Regions from separate parts of the Pseudomonas sp. SCT genome, predicted to be linked through region 1. Evidence: predicted binding sites of a transcription regulator. Region 1 holds the regulator's gene; the other holds the start of a gene.
The links. The regulator LexA, encoded in region 1, represses DNA repair genes until DNA is damaged. The targets are predictions, from matches to a motif close to CTGTNTNNNNANACAG.

Region 1 (5,927 bases):
CGGCATGATCGCATCGAGCGTTCCGCTCAGCGCCTGGAAGGGAATCAGATCACAGCCGCGCAATTCATCGAGGCTTCGCTCATCCACAGGAATGGCAACATGAGAGTCCGCTTCGGCCCAGCCATGGCCGGGGAAGTGCTTGCCGGTCGCCGCCATGCCAGCTGCATGCATGCCGCGAACGAAGGCATCGATCAGCACAACGGCAGCCTGCGGATCCCCCTCGAACGCACGAGTGCCAACCACTGCACTGCGCTGATGATCAAGATCCAGCACCGGCGCGAAGCTGAAGTCCAGACCAACCGCGAGCACCTCGGTTGCCATGACCCAACCGCAGGCCTCGGCCAGCCGTGGCGCATCGGCGCAGCGCGATAGCTCTCGCATCGCCGGCAGCTTGACGAATCCCTGGCGCAGCCGCTGAACACGGCCACCCTCCTGATCCACAGCCAACAGCAGATCCGGCCGCACGGCACGAATCGAGCGGCACAGCTCGTCGACCTGACGCGGGTGCTCGATGTTGCGGGCAAACAGAATGAGCCCGCCGACCTCCGGTTGACGCAACAGGTGCCGGTCCTCGGCCGTCAGCCAGGTACCGGCGATGTCCAGCATCAGTGAACCGTGCATATGCAGAAGAAATCCTTATTCGAGTTCAGCGGCGGCCCAGTTCGGACAGGGCGCCTCGTCGATGCGCACCGGACAATGAGGCGGCACCAATGGAAAAAGTCGGAGTAGATCGGCGTTGCGCATGCGAATGCAGCCATGAGAAAGCGGTACACCCATCGGCTCGGAATCAGGAGTGCCGTGAATGTAGATGTAGCGGCGAAACGTATCGACTCGCCCCATGCGATTGCGGCCAGGCTCGCTTCCGCTAAGCCATAAAATCCGGGTCAGGATCCAGTCACGCCCTGGGAACTCCTCGTGAAGCTCCGCCGACCATACCTCGCCAGTCCAGCGTCGTCCGCGTAAAACCGCCCCCGCCGGCAGGTCGTCGCCAATGCGTGCGCGCACCTGATGCAACCCTCGCGGCGTACAGCCAGAACCGTTCAGCTCGCCAGCACCGTTAAGCGCCGTGGAAACCGGGGAACGCAGACATAGCCGTCCGCCAGCGAAACCGTAAAGCTGCTGATCGGCGATAGAAATATGCAGAAAATCGAGAGATGTCATAGCGGCTAGCTTAGCCGATCGCCCGGCCGGCTTGCAGCTCAAGCCTTCGCCGGGATCGCCACTGCATTACGCCGCGCGATCGGCTGCGCTGCTTCAAGCGTGCTGTCGTCGATGCCACTGTCGGCACGCATGCCGGCCGCCAGGAACGGCACCATCATGCGCATCACCTGTTCGATCGAGGTCCTGACACCGAAATCATTCTCGGAAATTGCGCGCAAGGCCTTGATGCCCGACATGCTGAACGCCGCTGCACCGAGCATGAAGTGCACGCGCCAGAACAGCTCGATGGGCGGTATGGCCGGCGCCGCGTCGTGCACCTTGAGCATGTAACGACGAAATACCTTGCCATACATGTCCTCCAGATAACGCCGCAGGTGACCCTGACTCTGACTGAAGGACAAGCCCAACAAGCGCATGAAGATGGACAGATCGTCGCCACTGCGCGGCTTGACTGCCAAGGCCTGCTCGACAAGGATCTCCAGCAGCTCTTCCAGCGAATCCTTCTTGTCGGTCAGCGCCTCGCGGCGATCCAGCTCACGCTCGAGACTTGCGCAGAATGGTCCGAGGAACCGCGAGAAAACCGCCTGGATCAGCGCCTTCTTCGAGCCGAAGTGGTAGTTCACCGCTGCCAGATTGACCCCAGCCTTGCTGGTGATCAGACGAAGCGAGGTTTCGGCGAAGCCTTTTTCCGCGAACAGCTGTTCCGCTGCATCAAGAATGCGCTCAACTGTTTCCGACTGCGCCATGCCCCCTCCGAAAGACAAACAACTGTTTGAAACTTACGTTTCACCGACCGGCAAGTCAACCACGAAACGCCTTGCGGCACTAGCGTCATTGTCGCAGACGCCGCCCGTGGCTGGCGAAACTGAGCAGCAGCCATTCCAGAATCATTCGTTGCCAAGGCCGGATCACTGTATATAATCCCAGTCACTGTATAAAAGAACAGAGACCGACATGATCAAGCTGACGCCTCGCCAGACGGAAATCCTTGCGTTCATCAAGCGTTGCCTGGAAGACAACGGTTATCCGCCTACCCGTGCGGAGATCGCTCAGGAGCTCGGCTTCAAGTCGCCCAACGCTGCCGAAGAACATCTCAAGGCACTTGCCCGCAAAGGTGCTATCGAGATGACGCCCGGCGCGTCCCGCGGGATACGTATTCCGGACTTCGAACCCGCTGCGTCCGAAAATGGCCTGCCGATCATCGGCCGCGTCGCTGCCGGCGCGCCGATTCTGGCGCAGCAACATGTCGAGGAATCCTGCCAGATCAGCCCGGCTTTTTTCCATCCACGCGCCGATTATCTGCTCCGTGTCCACGGCATGAGCATGAAGGACGTCGGCATTTTCGATGGCGACCTGCTGGCCGTGCACACCACCCGCGAGGCGCGCAATGGACAGATCGTAGTCGCCCGCGTCGGTGACGAAGTCACGGTGAAGCGTTTCAAGCGTGACGGCAAGAAGGTTTGGCTGTTGGCTGAAAACCCCGAGTTCGCGCCCATCGAGGTCGACCTCGAACAGCAGGAACTGGTGATAGAAGGCTTGAGTGTCGGCGTCATCCGCCGCTAAGGAGAAGGTTTATGCAGTACCAGACCAGCACTTCCCGGCCCCAACTTTCGTTGTTCGACGGCGTCATTGCGCAGAGCCTGGCACCGTTTGGCAGCCTGAAAGTGCGCAACAAACCTGAGCAGGACAAGGAGTATCTGAGCGAGTTGAGCCTGAGCGGCAGCAGTGAACACTGCCACCTGTTGCTCGCCCCAATCCTGCGCGAACTCGGCGATGCCGCTGACAGCCGCTGGCTGACACTGATCGCCCCACCTGCTTTCCTCTCGCAGAACTGGCTGCGCAAATGCGGCCTGAATCGAGAACGCATCATCCTGCTGCAACCCCGCGACGCCGAAGGTGCGCTGGAGCTCGCCTGCAAAGCGCTGGCCTCAGGTTGTAGCCATACCGTGGTCAGCTGGTTTGGCCAGCTTGAGGGCGCAACGCGCGACAAACTCCGTGCCGCGGCAAGCCTTGGCGAAGCTCAGAGCCTGAATATTCGTCTGGGATATTGAGCAAGCGGGCACAGGGAAGTGCTGCTAGGTCACGGATGTAATCCGGAAATTACTGCGTTCACGCAACAGCGCGGTCAGTGCAGAACACGTGGCTCATCATCGTCACGCTCGAAATCCCCTTCCGACATGCGCCCGGCCATCTGAACGCCGACGTTGAACATCGCCTTGGCGATCTCGACGTGCTGGCCCTGCAAGAACAGCTTGGCGTCGTCGGAAAAATCCAGCGTGACCAACACCTCTTCGTCCTCGGCACGACGGAGCACGATGCGCCCGTCAGGTAGCTCGACGATTTCCAGAAAAGATGTAGGCATTGATCAGCTCCGCGTGAAAGGCGCGGCATTGTACCAGCCGACCGTCCTCAGGACAGCCTTTGCCTACGCCGGCAGGATCTGCAGCGTGGCTGCCAGAGGGTTACGCGCGATGGCTCAGCAAAGAAAACGATGCGCCCGTGGGAATCGCCACGTAGCATGCGCTGAAAAAACGCGGACACCCTACCGCGATAAGGATTGCGCATGCGCCCCCGCACCTTGCTGCTAACCGCTCTGGCCATGCTGGCGTTCGCCGGCAATTCGATCCTGTGCCGTATCGCCTTGCGCGATACCACTATCGACCCGGCCAGCTTCACAGGGCTGCGTATCCTCGCCGGTGCGCTCACGCTGTGGCTGCTGTTGCGCCTAAGTCGGGATCGACGCTCAACCGGCGGTGACTGGCTAAGCGCGCTGGCGCTGTTCGTCTACGCCGCCAGCTTTTCCTACGCTTATATCAACCTGGATGCCGGAGCCGGCGCCCTGCTGCTGTTCGGCGCAGTGCAGTTGAGCATGCTTGCCTGGGGCGTGCTGCGCGGCGAACGCTTCAGCGCCGGACAGATTGCCGGTTTGCTGCTGGCGATGAGTGGACTGCTGATCCTGCTGCTGCCGGGAAGCCGTGCACCGGCATTGGATGGCGCACTGCTCATGCTGCTGTCCGGTGTCGCCTGGGGCATCTATTCGTTGCGCGGTCGGGGCGCGAGCAATCCTCTGGCAGCAACCGCAGGCAATTTCATCAAGGCCGTGCCATTCGCCGCAGTGCTTTCTCTCGTGATGCTTGGCCAGCAGCAATGGGACGCACCCGGGGTCGTCTATGCGTTGCTTTCCGGGGCGCTGGCCTCAGGAATCGGCTACGCCATCTGGTACGCAGCCCTTCCCGGCTTGGCTGCCATACAGGCGGCGAGCGTGCAGCTCAGCGTTCCGCTACTCACCGCCATTGCAGGGGCCCTACTGCTGGGTGAAGCGCTGACGGCAACGCTGATCATCTCAGGCGCGGCGATTCTCGGCGGCATCGCCATGGTTCTGAGCATCAGGCACCGCAGCTGATACTGCGGCACCCGCTGTCACCACTCGGTGAGCGACTCACGAAAACGTAACGCCAGGCCTTTGAGGTTCTGTCGCCAGGCTTCCAGCTCGACGCGCGACAGTGGCGGCACTTCATCCTCGACACTGACTGCCTCGATCAGCGGCTGCCGCGGATCGGTCTTGGCCTTGGCAGGAGCGCGTGGCGGCTGGAAGAGCTGCTTGTAGGCAGTAAGCAACTGTCCGAGCCAGGTGCTTGGCTGCTCCGACAATTCCAGCAATTCGGCAAGTTCCGGGCTCGGCGCAGCCTCGAGCACGCTGCGCGTCAGAAATGCCTCGACTACCGGCGCATCCGCACCAGGCGACCGATAGTAACCGGCGATCTCATGGCACAGACCAAGCAAGGCGCCGTAAAGGTGGAACAGGCAAGCCTCGCGCTCAGCCTGAATCAAGCCTTGAGAATTCATCGAGGCCGATTCTTCGGCCTTGCGCCAGCTTTCCAGTGACAAACCGGCGAAGAAGATCTTCTGGTTGGTGCGCGTGTAGAGCTCGTGAGCCATGGCATGCTCTCCGAAAGAAGATGAACAGAGAATGGACCTTCACAGGTTGCCGCACCAGATCGGCTGACGAAGCGTCAGCCGATCTGAGAAATGCGCTCGGTCCGGCCGACCCGATGGGCGGTCGACCGCAACGAAATCAGCGCTTGTCTTCGACCTTCCATTTGCCGCCGTCGTAGAACGCCTTCCAGCCGGTCGGCTTGCCGTCCACTTCGGTCTGCACGTACTGCTCCTTGGTCTTGCGGCTGAAGCGGATGACCGCGAAGCGGCCTTCCGGATCCTTCTGCGGCGCATCGAGCAGGAAGTGGTACTTGGGGTCGATCTCGTCCTTGTGCGGAATCAGCTCACGCACCAGCGGCGCGCGGGTTTCGCGATTCTTCGGGAACTGACTGGCAGCCAGGAACAGGCCGGAGGCGCCATCGCGCAGTACGTAGGTGTCGTCGACCTTCTCGCACTTGAGCTCCGGCATCTTCACCGCATCCATCTTCGGTGGCGCGGCTTCGCCATTCTTCAGCAGCTTGCGGGTGTTCTTGCACTCGGCGTTGGTGCAACCGAAGAACTTGCCGAAGCGACCAGTCTTGAGCTGCATTTCGCTGCCGCACTTGTCGCATTCCAGGCTCGGGCCTTCATAGCCCTTGATGCGGTACTGGCCCTTCTCGATCTCGTAACCGGAGCAATCGGGGTTGTTGCCGCAAATATGCAGCTTCTGCGTCTCGTCGAGCAGGTAGGCATCCATCGCGGTGCTACAGATCGGGCAGCGGTGCTTGCCCAGCAACACGCGGGATTCGGACTCACCCTCGTCATCGGCTGCGATCTCGTCACCCGGAACC
Region 2 (5,927 bases), on a different contig from region 1:
TCTGCGCGCCCGTCTCCGGGATCAGCATGGAAATGATGCGCTGCCCTTCGGGCAGACGCATACCGCGCACACCGCGGGCATTACGCCCCATGATGCGCACCTTGCTTTCCTTGAAGCGGATGACCTTGCCGCCATCGGAGAACATCATCACTTCCTGGGCGCCATCGGTCACGGCTGCGGCGATCAGGGTATCGCCCTCTTCCAGCTTGAGCGCGATCAGGCCGGACGTACGCGGCCGGCTGAACTGCACCAGCGGTGTCTTCTTGACCGTGCCATTGGCAGTAGCCATGAAAATGTAGGAGCCGGTCGGCTCGTCTTTCTCGTCGCTGTCGGCGTCATCGCTTTCGACCTCGTCCGCATCATCGTGCTCGATGACCAGGCCTTCGGCGTCGTCCAGGTCGTCCTCACCTTCGGCGGCCTGTTTGCGCAGCGCTTCCAGATCGACCTGAAGCATCGCGGTGATGCGCTCGCCCTCGTCGAGCGGCAGCAGGTTGACCAGCGGGCGACCACGCGAAGTACGCGATGCCTCGGGAATCTCGTAGGTCTTCAGCCAGTACACCTTGCCCTTGCTGGAGAACAGCAGCAGCGTGGTATGGCTGTTGGCAACCAGTAGATGCTCGACGTAATCCTCTTCCTTCACCCCAGTCGCAGCCTTGCCGCGACCGCCGCGACGCTGCGCCTGGTAGGCGGCCAGCGGTTGCGACTTGGCATAACCACCATGCGAGATGGTGACGACGCGCTCTTCTTCGGTGATCAGGTCCGCCAACGTCAGGTCCAGACGCGACTCGAGAATCTCGGTGCGCCGTGCATCGCCGAAATCGCGCTTCACGCCTTCCAGTTCTTCGCGGATGACTTCCATCAGGCGAACCGGATTGGTCAGGATGCGGATCAGCTCGCCGATCTGGGTGAGAATTTCCTGGTACTCGCTGAGCAGCTTCTCGTGCTCGAGGCCGGTCAGGCGGTGCAGACGAAGATCGAGAATCGCCTGGGCCTGCTCTGGCGAAAGGAAGTACTTGCCATCACGCAACCCGAACTGCGGATCGAGACCTTCCGGACGACAGGCATCAGCACCTGCGCGCTCTACCATCGCCTCGACGGCGCTCGATTCCCACGCAGTGGAAATCAGCGCATCCTTGGCCTCGGCTGGAGTTGGCGAAGCCTTGATCACCGCGATGACCGGATCGATGTTGGACAGCGCGACCGCCTGCCCCTCAAGAATGTGCCCACGCTCGCGCGCCTTGCGCAGCTCATAGACGGTACGGCGGGTGACGACTTCGCGCCGGTGGCGAACGAAGGCTTCCAGCAGCTCTTTGAGGTTCAGCGTGCGCGGCTGGCCATCGATGAGCGCGACCACGTTGATACCGAAGACGCTCTGCAGCTGAGTCTGCGCATAGAGGTTGTTGAGGATCACCTCGGGCACTTCGCCGCGGCGCAGCTCGATGACCACGCGCATGCCGTCCTTGTCGGACTCGTCACGCAGCTCGGTGATGCCTTCGATCTTCTTCTCTTTCACCAGCTCGGCGATCTTCTCGATCAGCCGTGCCTTGTTCAACTGGTAAGGCAGCTCGGTGATGACGATCTGCTGACGGCCACCGACCTTGTCGATATCTTCGATATCGGCACGCGCACGGATATAGATGCGCCCGCGGCCGGTGCGATAGGCCTCGATGATGCCAGCACGACCATTGATGATGCCGGCTGTAGGGAAATCGGGACCCGGGATGAACTGCATGAGTTCGTCGATGGTGATATCGGCGTTGTCGATCAGCGCCAGGCAACCATCGATGACTTCGCCCAGGTTATGCGGCGGGATGTTGGTTGCCATGCCTACCGCAATACCGCTGGAGCCGTTTACCAGCAGGTTGGGAACCTTGGTCGGCATGACCGCCGGGATCTGCTCGGTGCCGTCGTAGTTGGGCACCCAGTCGACAGTTTCTTTCTCCAGGTCGGCCAGCAGCTCATGGGCCAGCTTGGCCATGCGCACTTCGGTGTAACGCATCGCTGCAGCGCTGTCGCCGTCGACCGAACCGAAGTTGCCCTGGCCGTCGACCAGCATGTAGCGCAGCGAAAAAGGCTGCGCCATACGCACGATGGTGTCGTATACCGCCGAGTCACCGTGCGGGTGGTATTTACCGATCACGTCACCGACCACACGGGCGGATTTCTTGTAAGGCTTGTTCCAGTCATTGCCAAGCTCGCTCATGGCGAACAGCACGCGGCGGTGTACCGGTTTCAGGCCATCGCGCGCGTCCGGCAGCGCACGGCCAATGATCACGCTCATGGCGTAATCAAGGTAGGACTGCTTGAGCTCGTCTTCGATATTGACCGGGAGGATTTCTTTGGCCAGTTCGCCCATGGAAGCCTGGTTCCTTATAGTCAGCAGGGTCCTGTAATAAGCGCGGGATGGTAACACAGACGACTGCTATAAACTGAGCCTTGCACGGAGCAAAACCGGCTTGCACACCACGCCCAAGCGCGATCGACCGTTGCTCAGTGCAGCCGTTTGCGGCTCATCAGCTCAGCCAGCTTCGCGGCGTTCGGGCGCTCGACCACACCTTTCTCGGTGACGATGGCGTCGATGAGGTCGGCCGGCGTCACGTCGAACACCGGATTGAATGCCTCGACATCAGCCGCGAAGCGCTGACCATTGACCTCAAGCAGCTCGCTGCCGGCGCGTTCCTCGATCTGGATCTCTTCACCGCTCTCCAACGCCATGTCGATGGTCGAACTTGCCGCCACCACCATGAAACGCACGCCGTGGTGCATCGCCAGGACCGCAAGCTGGTAGGTGCCAATCTTGTTCGCCACATCGCCATTGGCGGTGATGCGATCCGCACCGACGATTACCCAGGAAATGCCTCTGGATTTCATCAGATGAGCAGCTGCCGAGTCAGCATTCACCATAGCCGGAACACCATCACCGAGCAGCTCCCAGGCCGTCAGCCGGGAGCCCTGCAACCAAGGCCGGGTCTCATCGACGTATACCCGCTCCACCAGCCCCTCGAGATGCGCCGCACGGATGACTCCGAGCGCCGTACCGAAACCGCCGGTCGCCAGTGCCCCGGTGTTGCAATGGGTGAGCAGGTTCTGCGGACTGCCCTGATGCCTGCGAATGAGGTCGACGCCAAATTGCGCCATCGCCAGATTTGCCTCGCGATCGCTGTCATGGATCGAAATGGCCTGGGCTTCCAGCGCTGCATACGGGTCTTCACCCGGCTTGAGGCGCTCCAGCCGTTCGCGCATCTGGTTCAGAGCCCAGAACAGATTGACTGCGGTGGGACGGGAATCGGCCAGCACCTTGAAGTCTTCCTCCAGCGCCTGCCGCCAATCACCGCCGTCGGCGATACGGGCACGCACGGCAAGGACTAGGCCATAGGCTGCGCTGATTCCGATTGCCGGCGCGCCGCGCACGACCATATCCCGGATCGCCGCAGCGATCGACGCGGCGGAATCATAACTGCACCAAACTTCTTCGACGGGAAGCTTGCGCTGATCGAGCAGATTCAGGCGCCCGTCCAGCCATTCGATCGACTTAACCTTTTCCGTAGCCAACAAACGCTCGCGCATGGCATTTCCCTCGTTCAGCTTCGTCGATACAGGACCATCATGCGCCCCGCACAGCAAAGAAAAAGCCCGGATCGCGGGCGAACCGGGCTTTCTATTTCGATATGGCCGGGAACAGCAAATAGAGGCACTGCGGCCTTTATCCCGGGCGCGAATGCTAATGCACTGATTTTCCAAGTACAAGCAGCGCCTATTGACCCTTGACGCTGGTTTTTTTCACCAGACAGCGCCGCTCGACCTATCACCAGACACCGGATACTACACGCCTATCCGAGGCAACTTGACCAGACCTGGCCACCCTAATACTGTATCTATATACAGTTATTCGGATATTTCTCTCATGTCTTCCGTGGTCGCCCTTGACCGCCTGCTGGATGCTCGCCGCATCTGGCGTGGCCAGCCCGTTGCATCTCCTACGGCGGCCCAACCGACCGGACATGCCATGCTGGATGCGCTCTTGCCCGCTGGCGGCTGGCCGGATTCGGCACTCAGCGAAATCCTTTTCGCAGCCCCGGGGATCGGCGAACTGCGCCTGCTGTGGCCGACGCTCGCCAGGCTGACCAGCGCAGGCGAACGTGTCGTGCTGGTCGCCCCGCCCCATCGTCCCTGCCCCCAGGCCTGGCTTGCGGCTGGAGTGGATCTGCGCCATCTGGTCATCGTCCAGGCCAAGGACCGCGATGCCTTGTGGAGCGCCGAACAGTGCCTGCGCTCCGGCAGTTGCGCCGCCGTGCTGTGCTGGCCGCGACAGGCCGACGACCGCGCCCTGCGGCGACTGCAGATAGCCGCCGAAACCGGCCAGACCCTGGCCTTTGCCTATCGCCCGCTGCGCGAAGCGGAAAATCCGTCGCCCGCAGCATTGCGCCTGACCCTCGAAGCACAGCCGGTGCAGCTGCGGGTCATCAAGTGCCGCGGCGGCCTGGCTCCGGCCCGGCCGCTACCAGCCAGCGCTTGGCAATAGGTGTGACGATGCTCTGGGCCTGCATTCTGCTGCCGCAACTGGCCATGGACGGCGTTTTGCGCCACCGCGACGATGCCGACGCGCCGCTGGCCCTGCTCGCCGGCCCGCCACAGCGCCGCGTTCTGCAGGCCGTCAACGCAGCCGCCCGCAAGCTCGGCCTCAAGCCAGGGCAATCGCTGATCGCAGCCCAGGCATTGACCCACGACTTCGCCACCGCCGATTACAACCCGCTGATGATCGAACGCTGGCAGCGGTTTCTGGCGGCCTGGGGTTATGGCTACAGCGCTCAGGTCAGCCTGCACTACCCGCGCTGCCTGCTGCTGGAGGTGCATTCCAGCCTCGGCCTGTTCGGCCCCTGGCCACGATTCGAGACGCGTCTGCGCGAGGAACTCACGGCCCTGGGCTTCCGCCACCGCATCACCCTGGCGCCCAACCCGGCGGCCGCGCGCATCCTCGCCAATGCCCATGACGGGCTGGTTGTGACCGATACAGCCACGCTGCATCAGGCGCTAGGGGGATTGCCGGTCGAGCGCCTCGGCCTGCCCCGTGAAGTAAGCACATCGCTGGTACGCATGGGCGTACGCCATCTACATCAACTGCTCGCCCTGCCGCGCGACAGCCTGGCCAGACGCTTTCCGGCCGAAGTGCTGGCCCAGCTCGACACCTTGTTCGGGCATCGGCCGCTACCTCTGGAGTTCTACCGCCCGCCGGATGTCTTCGACACCCGCATCGAACTGAATTTCGAGGTCGAGTCCCATCAGGCTCTGCTGTTTCCATTGCGCAGACTGACCGCCGACCTGGCCGCCTTTCTCGCCGGACGGGACAGCGGAGTCCAGCGTTTCAGCCTGTACCTGGAACATCGCACCCTGCCCGACAGCGAGGTGCCGGTCGGCCTGCTCAGTACCGAACGCGAGCCCGTCATGCTGTTCGAACTGACCCGCGGCCGCCTCGAGCACCTGCAACTGCCGGCCCCCGTCTTGGCCGTGCGTCTGCTGGCTCGTGATCTGCCAGCCTTCACGCCGGCCCATCAGGCCCTGTTCGACGAGCGCCCGCAACAGAATGTGTCCTGGGAGCAACTGCGCGAACGCCTCCGCGCTCGACTGGGCGACGACGCCGTGGTCTCGCTGAGCGCACGAGCGGACCACCGCCCGGAGTGCGCCTGGCGGGAAAGCAGCCTCGCCCACACCGAACCCTTGCCTCAAATAGGTTTGCGCCCCAGCTGGCTCCTGAGTACCCCGCAGCCCTTGCGCGAAGAGGGTCTGCTCACCCTGGCTGGCCCCGAGCGCATCGAGTCCGGCTGGTGGGATGGTGGCGACGCGCGACGCGACTACTACCGGGTACAAACCGCTACCGGCCAACAGGGCTGGGCGTTTCGCGCCCTCACCGGAGGGCCCCTGCTGCTGCA

Region 2: the regulator LexA is predicted to act here: its motif matches at 3,870-3,885, upstream of imuA (translesion DNA synthesis-associated protein ImuA).

Annotation. Positions count from the first base shown of each region.
Region 1 is NZ_BDJA01000003.1:513,919-519,845, forward strand. Features, by position in the region: gene nagZ (beta-N-acetylhexosaminidase) at 1-621, opposite strand, end outside; gene BHD08_RS10895 (L,D-transpeptidase) at 637-1,161, opposite strand; gene BHD08_RS10900 (TetR/AcrR family transcriptional regulator) at 1,200-1,907, opposite strand; gene lexA (transcriptional repressor LexA) at 2,116-2,724, shown strand; gene sulA (SOS-induced cell division inhibitor SulA) at 2,736-3,212, shown strand; gene BHD08_RS10915 (hypothetical protein) at 3,287-3,523, opposite strand; gene BHD08_RS10920 (DMT family transporter) at 3,725-4,564, shown strand; gene BHD08_RS10925 (DUF6586 family protein) at 4,582-5,100, opposite strand; gene topA (type I DNA topoisomerase) at 5,237-5,927, opposite strand, start outside.
Region 2 is NZ_BDJA01000009.1:162,512-168,438, reverse strand. Features, by position in the region: gene gyrA (DNA gyrase subunit A) at 1-2,356, opposite strand, end outside; gene mtnA (S-methyl-5-thioribose-1-phosphate isomerase) at 2,491-3,567, opposite strand; gene imuA (translesion DNA synthesis-associated protein ImuA) at 3,905-4,522, shown strand; gene BHD08_RS20075 (DNA polymerase Y family protein) at 4,531-5,927, shown strand, end outside.